4 regions of the Halalkalibacter krulwichiae genome follow, and region 3 is predicted to be linked to each of the others. Evidence: riboswitches for the same ligand, from Rfam matches in the RefSeq annotation. Region 3 holds a riboswitch; each other region holds the start of a gene.

Region 1 (2,202 bases), 1.1 Mb from region 3:
GTTCATTAACTTTACCCATTTTAACGCTTGTTCTCTTTGATCATGTCTAATAAACATTAACTCATGAACAATTGAGCTTGCTGATAACTTTTCGTTATTTAAGATTGATCGTCTAGTTGTATCTTTCGATCTTTCATGGTATAGAAAGTCCTCTACCATACTATTTGCTGTTGCCTTTTTTCCTGCACCAGGACCTACAAAAAGCAGTTGATCAATTGCATCTCCTTGAAGAACAACGGCATTCAAGACACCTTGAACATTAGCTAATGCTTCTGTTTGAGTTAAAAAGGCAGGTGTAACACGCCCAATTATTTTTTTATCTTCTTGAACAGCTTCAGCCATTAATTTAATTTTGAATCCAAATCTTTCTCCTATTTCTACATGCCAATCTTCCAATTCTGTAATACCTACTCGTGGAATATCTAGCACATTTGGCCATTCGCCAAAACAGAGACGACTTAAGATTCTTATTTTATACCATGCATCAAAGCCATCAATATCATCACTAGGATCAGATTCTGCGTAACCTCGCTCTTGTGCATCAAGTAACACATCAGAAAAGGCACGATGGTTATCAATCATTTCTGTCAGGATATAGTTTGTTGTCCCATTTAAAATACCAGCAACTCTCGTAATAGAGGTCGTCATTAACGTTCCTTTTAAGGCATTAATGATTGGTATTCCCCCTGCAACCGCGGCTTCATATCCATAATAGGTTGATTGTTCTTTTGCCATTTCTTCTAATACATTCCCTTTTTCAGCAACTAGTTTCTTATTAGCTGTAATTACAGGTACGCCTTTTTTTAACAACTCCGACGTATATGTAAAAGCTGGTTCAACACCACCAATTGCCTCAAAGATGATGTCAAACTCAGCGGCTTGACAAAATTCATGCCAATCACTTGTTACCATTGCATCCGTCTCTACTATACGCTTTTTTTGTTTGTCTTTAACTAACACAGAGGCAATTCGAATCTGACTACCCAATAATGTTTCTATTTGCTCCTTCGTTTCTATTAGCCTCTCATATACCCCACTACCTACAGTTCCATACCCAATTAAACCTATATTTATCATCACTTTCCCCTCCTACTTTCTATCCGACCTCTTCAAAAAGAAAATAAAAACAAAAAAACCTCTCCGATAAGGAAAGGTTTTGGCTGCCTTTACTTATCTTTCAGAATGGACATCATTCTGCTGAAATTAGCACCTTTTTTTACATGGCTTGCAAAACGGTTGCTGGGCTTCGTAGGGTCAGTTCCCTCCACCTCTCTAGATAAGTTTGAATTGTTCAAACGTTCCTATTAAGTTATCGTGATTATACGGTATTAGTTAATTTTTGTCAATTATACGTTAACTTTTTCTGCTTTTTTACCGATAATCGATAAATTTAGATCTATTAATTGTTCAACACTCACTTCACTCGGTGCATTTGTTAGCAAGTCACTCGCACTAGCCGTTTTCGGGAAAGCAATTGTGTCACGTAAATTACTACGTCCAGCTAATAACATAACTAATCGATCTAATCCTAGTGCAATTCCTCCATGAGGCGGTGTTCCATACTCAAATGCTTCCAATAAGAACCCGAATTCTTCACGTGCTTCCTCTTCAGTAAACCCTAACGCACTAAACATCTGTTCTTGGATATTTCGCTGATAAATCCGTTGTGATCCACCGCCAAGCTCATATCCATTTAAAACTAGATCATAGGCATCAGCACGCACACTAGCAGGATCAGTAGCTAATAATTCAATATCTTCTTTTTTAGGATTAGTGAATGGATGGTGCAAGGCAACAAATCGTTTAGCCTCTTCATCATATTCAACTAGTGGAAAATCAACGACCCAAAGGAAGTTGAATTGATTTTGATCGATCAGATCAAACTGCTTTCCAAACTTCAATCGTAGAGCTCCTAAGCTATCAAACACAACTTGCTTTTTGTCTGCTCCAAAGAATAACAGGTCTCCCACTTCAGCATCTAAAGCTTTAATTAGTGCTATTGCTAGTTCGCCTTCAAAGAATTTTGCAATTGGTCCTTTAAGTCCGCCCTCTTCTACTTTTAACCAAGCTAATCCTTTTGCCCCATATTGCTTAACGAAATCAGTCAAAGCATCAATCTCTTTACGAGAAAGCTTATCTGCTCCACCTTTTAAATTTAGCCCTTTCACGGTTCCACCGCTCGCTAATGCACTTTGGAAAACT
Region 2 (2,202 bases), 1.7 Mb from region 3:
CTGAACTTTATGCACCAATCAGCGGAAAAGTAGTTGCTGTTAATGAAGATCTTGATGATTCTCCTGAGTTCGTTAACGAGTCACCATATGAGAAAGCATGGATGATCGTAGTAGAGCCTAAAGATGCAAGTGAAGTGGACAACCTTATGTCTGCTGAACAATATGAAGAAATGATTAGCGAAGACTAATCGAAATATCGATTACAGAGGAAGGGTGTTGTGCCTTTCCTCTTTTTCATGAATTCCCCATGACTGTCTTCTTTGTAAAAGGACACAATAATAGTAACTTCTGTGTAAGGAGGTTAGTGCATTGGATCTGATTAAAGTTGATGTTACAAGTAAAGTTAAAGGGAAGTATGAAGATGGCCATATGAATTTATATATGGGTAACGCGAAAGTTGGTAAAGTTATTGAAACGAACCAAGGGTTTCAACATGAGATGGCGGAAGGCTTTGAATTTGAAAATGATAAGATTTTCCGCTACGAAAATGAAAATCCTAATCAAGTTCAATCGTATGTAGAAGGCTGCGATGAGGGCTGGTGCTAAATAAAATAGTGATCAAGGGACTGATCCGAACGCTACAAAGCCTGGCATGATTAACTCTGCCAGGCTTTTCATAAAGCATGGTTCTAGAGGGAAATATCAAATTTAGAAAAAATCTTCCATTGTAGTAGCTCAATGCTTAAATCGGTTGAATCGCTTTCGTTAGAAAAAGAGAGAACAAGACAGACGATCCGCTATAATATTTCCGCTGTATATTTTTGGATTATAATTGTTTTTAGGTTATTTGTTGACAAGTTTTTTTCTTACATGCTATTATTCTCTCATTGCTAAAAATAATATAAGAAACTCTTATCCAGAGTGGCGGAGGGACTGGCCCTACGATGCCCGGCAACCGTTAGATGATTCAACATCTAAGAAGGTGCTAAATCCTGCAAAGCATGAAGCTTTGAAAGATGAGAGAAAGGACTCGTTACTAACCTTTCTGTTCATCATGATGTTCAGGAGGGTTTTTGTTTTGCCCAAATGTCTAAAGCTGCTTTCTGGAAATATTGAAGTATTAGACATCTTAGACGAGACTATGTTAGAAGAGCTTCAAGGAGGTTATACATGATGATATCATTAAGTGGTATCCGCAAAGTGTTCCAAACGAAAGATGGCCCGGTTGCAGCCGTTAATGGAATAGATCTAAAAATTGATGAAGGCGAAATCTATGGAATAATTGGATACAGTGGTGCAGGGAAAAGTACACTTATTCGAATGTTGAATATGTTGGAGCGCCCGACAGAGGGCGATGTTGAAGTAGCTGGAAAAAACTTATCAAAGTTAAACCAAAAAGAGCTTAGAAAAGCTCGTCAAGAAATCGGCATGATTTTTCAGCATTTCAACTTACTTTGGTCACGCACGGTTCGTGAAAATATCGCTTTTCCATTAGAAATTGCTGGAGTAAAAAAAGTCGAACGAGATAAGCGTGTGAACGAATTAATTGAACTCGTTGGCTTAAAGGGTCGGGGAGAAAGTTACCCTTCACAGCTAAGTGGCGGTCAAAAGCAACGTGTTGGGATTGCTCGTGCTCTTGCTAATAATCCGAAAGTATTGCTTTGTGATGAAGCGACATCCGCACTTGATCCAAAAACGACGGATTCCATTCTTGATTTGCTTGTTGATATTAATGAAAAGCTTGGTTTAACGATTATTTTGATTACACATGAGATGCATGTCATTCGCAAGATTTGTCACAAAGTAGCCGTTATGGAAGCAGGGCAGGTTGTTGAAAATGGTCCTGTACGTGAAGTATTCCGTAAGCCTAAAGCGAATATGACAAAGGAATTTGTGAAACAAATTACTGAGCCTGAAGAAACGGTGGATGCCATTACTCAAATGCTTGAAGACCACCCTGAAGGTCAAATTGTTCAATTGACGTTTGTAGGAGAAAAAGCGGAGCGTCCATTAATTACACAATTAATTCGTCAATTCGATATAGAAGTCAATATTGTTCAAGGGAAAATCACAAAAATTCAGGAAGGTTCTTATGGGACATTGTTTGTCGCATTAAATGGAGAACCATCTGAAATTGATAAAGCGATCACTTTCATTCGGAACAAAGAGGTTGAAGTGGAGGTGATTGTCCATGATTGATCAATTATTTGGAAAAGTAAAATGGGACAAGCTATGGGAAGCAACACTTGAAACGCTTTATAT
Region 3 (2,202 bases):
TATATTCCCGATGAGCACGTACGATCTTATCCGGCTCTGTTACGTTTACTTCTTCAAAACACTGGTCGACACCTTGTTCGTATAATAACGTGCCCATCGCTCCATCACCAATTAAGACTTGCTGGGCAAGCTTCTTTAGAAAATTCATTTCTTCTCCCCCATTATGACTGTATGCTTTCTTTAACATATTTAAATGCTTGATCAAGATCTGCAATTAAATCTTGATCTCGTTCAATTCCAACTGAAAAACGTAGTAGCCTGTTACAAACACCATTTGCAATACGAATATCTTCCGGAATATCCATATGAGTTTGTGTTGCTGGATACGTCATTAAGCTTTCGACTCCTCCTAAGCTCTCAGCAAAAGAAATTAGTTTTAGTTGTTGAAGAAATGGATTAACCCATGCCTCTTTTAAAATACGAAAGGAAATCATTCCACCTTTACCTGGATAGAGAACATCAGTCACTCCCTCTTCCTGCTCTAAATACTTAACAATCGCCTTTGCATTTTCTTCATGTTTTTCCATTCTTAATGCAAGAGTTTTCATACCTCTTATTAGTAAGAACGAATCAAATGCTGATAATATCGCACCAATTCCATTATGATAGTAAGCAATACGGTCACATAACTCCTGTCCTTTTGCAGCAATTAAACCAGCTATCACATCATTATGGCCACCTAAGTATTTACTTGCACTATGTATCACAATATCCGCACCATCAACAAGTGGTTGTTGAAGCAATGGAGTATAAAATGTATTGTCTACGATAAGTAATAGACCATGCTTCTTTGCTATTTTGGCTAATTCAGAGATAGAAGCTTCTTGCATTAATGGATTCGTTGGCGTTTCAATAAACAATGCTTTCGTTTTATTTGTTATACGTTTTTCAAAATCCTCTAACTTCCTTGGATCGGCAAATGCAAAAGATAAGCCCCAACGATTCCAACCTTGTTCGAAGAGTCGATATGTCCCTCCATATAAATCTTGAGATGCTAATATTTCATCTCCTTGTTCAAATAATGAAAGTACCGTTTGGATTGCAGCCATTCCAGAACTACATGCAAACCCCCTGTCTCCCTCTTCAAGCGTCGCAATTGTCTTTTCAACAACTTCTCTTGTTGGATTACCTGTACGAGCATAATCATATCCAGTCGACTCTCCTATACCAGTATGGCGATAGGCAGTCGAGAAATAGACAGGTGTGTTAATCGTTCCTGTTCGATCCTCTGATCGGTTTCCGATTTGTACTAAAATGGTCTCTAATTTTTCTCTGTTCATAGTTGCCCTCCAATAATAAAAAATCAAAAAACCACCTTCATTATAAGAAGAAGGTGGTTGTATCGTTAGTCTCTTCTTCTTATCTTTCAAGTCTCATGACTTGATGGAATTAGCACCTGACCAAACTTGGCTGGTTGCTGAGACTTCTTCGGGCCATCCCCTCCGTCTCTCTTGATAAGAAATCAATGTATAAAGTTATTCGTTTAATCAAAATTACAACAATTCTCACAATATTGCAAGAGAATTTTTTTTTAGAAAGCAATTATTCAAGAGTTGCATCTACATGCAAAGTTTCCTCATTTCCACAAATACAGCGCTTAAAACCCGTTTCATATTCTCCTTTTTCATTTTTTCTACCACGTAAAATATATTTTTCTCCACAAAGTGGGCAACGGATTACTACACGATAACGCCCTTCAGATGTCACTTTTAACAACCTCCCTATTTGTGTATTTAATAATCAAGTTCATTGGCACGCTTTACTTTATTTAATGCTACCCACCATAGTACTAACATAAACGGGATAAGACCAATTAAAAAGTAGATATCAAAACTTAACAGAATAAAATCATAAGTACCATGAAGAACAACAGGCAACAGTAAAGCAACCACCATATTCTTTCTCCTACCTATTTTTTCAACTTTTGCCAAACCAAAATAGTAGCCCATAATCACTCCATACAAAGCATGACTCGATACCGGAAGTAACGCACGACCAATAGCCGCTTCCAATCCATTTGCAACTAAATAAAAGACATTCTCTACCGTTGCGAACCCTAATGAAAGGGATACCCCAAATACAATCCCGTCATAACGCCTTGAGAAAGTCGCATGTTGGTAAGCAAAAGCCCATAGCAAGAACCACTTAAAAAATTCTTCTATAAAACCATACAAGATAAATGCCTTCGTAAACGGATGTATA
Region 4 (2,202 bases), 1.5 Mb from region 3:
TTTACGACTTTTAGAGGAAGGCGGAATGTTTGATCGGCTCCTGCATATCCGTCTGAAACAAATAATTCTTCTTTTTTCCCTAAATGTTCCAGCACCTTTTGATAAAGAGAAGTGAACACTTCTTTTTCAATTGGCTGATTGACAGATCCCCATTCAATTTTGTCTGAAATGCTAGATTCATTGACAATGAATTTGTCTTTTGGGGAACGCCCTGTATATGCACCTGTTTCAACACTTAAAGCACCAGTTGAGGTTAGGCTGCCTTCACCACGCATGAGTGCTCTTTCAATAAGAGAAGAGATTGGCAGATTAAGTTGAACGTTTTCCTGAGTCATTAAATTTGTTAGTTCCGATTGTAAACTAAGTGTTTTCATTGTCGCAAAATCCTTTCCTTAAACTTATATTAGTTACCATTAATTTATAATTCTTGTTTATTAGTATAACACAATCACTTTAATAGTCTATACTATTATTTTAAAAATTTAAATGTGACATAATCCAACAAAAAACATGTTTACCTATTATAAATAGGAAAAAATGAGGGGAAAATCAATCGGACGTTCCTAAATTTCGACTTTGTGCATAGGATGGATGTATAAGAAATAAGGAGGCGTTCTGTGTGGATCAAGTATCAATGCTCGATCTTGCGACCGTTTCTGCCGTTGTCGCAGCGCTAGTTACTGTAGTGGGTAATGCATTTGGTATTGAAAAACAATATCGAGCTCTTTTGGCAATTGGCATAGCTGGTATCCTTTGGTTCATTCCAAGAGAATGGGGTGAGCAAGTATTAATGGCACTGATTATTGGATTAACCGCCAGTGGTGTGTATAGTCAAGTAAAGCCACGCGATAACCAAAATGATTTATTGAGAATGCAGTTAAGAGAAGAGATGAGAGAAGAACAACAAGTGGAACAAGAGCGGATCCGCAAAGAAGAGGAAAGACGAAAGCGTCGTGAAAATGTAACATATCAAGATGACGATACACCATATTAAATAAAGAATGAAATCAACGTATGTTGAGATACTAATCTTATCTGTTGTTAAAGGTTAGGACTAATTGGAATACTTATATAAGTTCGAATTAGTCCTGATTGCCACTTATTTCATTGGGATAGGTTGACAGTATACGACATGTGCGATATGATATGCGTCGAACGGATACTCTTATCCTGAGTAGGCGGAGGGACAGGCCCGAAGAAGCCCAGCAACCAACACTCGTAGCCATGAGTGAAAAGGTGCTAACCTGCAAGACTGTTTTGTCTTGAACGATAAGAGGCTAAAGGTAAACATTCAACCCTTTCCTCTTTGGAATAGGGTTTTTATCGTTTATACGCTGTACAGGAAGGTATTTCCCATTCGGTGGGACATGAGTGCCGTCTCAAAGAAAGACACATGCTAAGAGTAGGCAGTGTTAAAGGAGGAAATAAAATGACAGAAGTAAAAAGCAGACGTTTATTTACGTCAGAGTCAGTAACAGAAGGGCATCCAGATAAAATTTGTGACCAGATTTCAGATGCCATTCTTGATGCAATTTTAACAAACGATCCAAATGCACGTGTAGCGTGTGAAACATCTGTAACAACAGGTTTAGTATTAGTCGCTGGAGAAATTACAACAAACACATATGTAGACATTCCGAAAATAGTGCGAGAAACAATTAAAGGAATTGGTTATACACGTGCAAAATATGGTTTTGATTCAGAAACGTGTGCAGTACTCACTTCTATTGATGAACAATCAGCTGATATTGCTCAAGGGGTTGACCAAGCTCTTGAAGCTCGTGAAGGTCAAATGACAGATGCTGAAATTGAAGCGATCGGTGCAGGAGACCAAGGACTAATGTTTGGTTATGCAAATAACGAAACGAAAGAACTTATGCCTTTACCAATCTCACTAAGCCATAAGCTAGCTCGTCGATTAACGGAAGTTCGTAAAGAAGAAATTCTGCCATATTTACGTCCTGACGGTAAGACTCAAGTAACAGTCGAGTATGATGAGGCAGGTAACCCTGTTCGTATTGACACGATTGTTATTTCTACTCAACATCATCCTGAAGTTACACTTGAACAAATTCAACGTAACTTAAAGGAATATGTAATTAAACCAGTTGTACCAGAGCAATTAATTGATGAGGATACAAAATATTTCATCAATCCTACTGGTCGTTTTGTAATTGGTGGACCACAAGGTGATGCAGGTCT

Evidence for each region. Region 3 has a riboswitch for S-adenosylmethionine ahead of BkAM31D_RS09960 (methionine biosynthesis PLP-dependent protein). Riboswitches for the same ligand answer to the same signal wherever they lie in the genome.
Region 1: linked by a shared signal. The riboswitch ahead of BkAM31D_RS04400 (homoserine dehydrogenase) and the one ahead of BkAM31D_RS09960 (methionine biosynthesis PLP-dependent protein) in region 3 are both predicted to bind S-adenosylmethionine.
Region 2: linked by a shared signal. The riboswitch ahead of BkAM31D_RS18535 (methionine ABC transporter ATP-binding protein) and the one ahead of BkAM31D_RS09960 (methionine biosynthesis PLP-dependent protein) in region 3 are both predicted to bind S-adenosylmethionine.
Region 4: linked by a shared signal. The riboswitch ahead of metK (methionine adenosyltransferase) and the one ahead of BkAM31D_RS09960 (methionine biosynthesis PLP-dependent protein) in region 3 are both predicted to bind S-adenosylmethionine.

Annotation. Positions count from the first base shown of each region.
Region 1 is NZ_CP020814.1:840,327-842,528, reverse strand. It holds gene BkAM31D_RS04400 (homoserine dehydrogenase) at 1-1,077, opposite strand, end outside; SAM riboswitch class I at 1,168-1,283, opposite strand; gene aspS (aspartate--tRNA ligase) at 1,347-2,202, opposite strand, start outside.
Region 2 is NZ_CP020814.1:3,668,260-3,670,461, reverse strand. It holds gene gcvH (glycine cleavage system protein GcvH) at 1-188, shown strand, start outside; gene BkAM31D_RS18540 (YusG family protein) at 310-546, shown strand; SAM riboswitch class I at 850-963, shown strand; gene BkAM31D_RS18535 (methionine ABC transporter ATP-binding protein) at 1,114-2,139, shown strand; gene BkAM31D_RS18530 (methionine ABC transporter permease) at 2,132-2,202, shown strand, end outside.
Region 3 is NZ_CP020814.1:1,985,768-1,987,969, reverse strand. It holds gene BkAM31D_RS09965 (bifunctional homocysteine S-methyltransferase/methylenetetrahydrofolate reductase) at 1-148, opposite strand, end outside; gene BkAM31D_RS09960 (methionine biosynthesis PLP-dependent protein) at 162-1,280, opposite strand; SAM riboswitch class I at 1,357-1,461, opposite strand; gene BkAM31D_RS23935 (hypothetical protein) at 1,543-1,707, opposite strand; gene prsW (glutamic-type intramembrane protease PrsW) at 1,734-2,202, opposite strand, start outside.
Region 4 is NZ_CP020814.1:3,500,753-3,502,954, reverse strand. It holds gene pckA (phosphoenolpyruvate carboxykinase (ATP)) at 1-374, opposite strand, end outside; gene BkAM31D_RS17620 (hypothetical protein) at 620-994, shown strand; SAM riboswitch class I at 1,163-1,276, shown strand; gene metK (methionine adenosyltransferase) at 1,430-2,202, shown strand, end outside.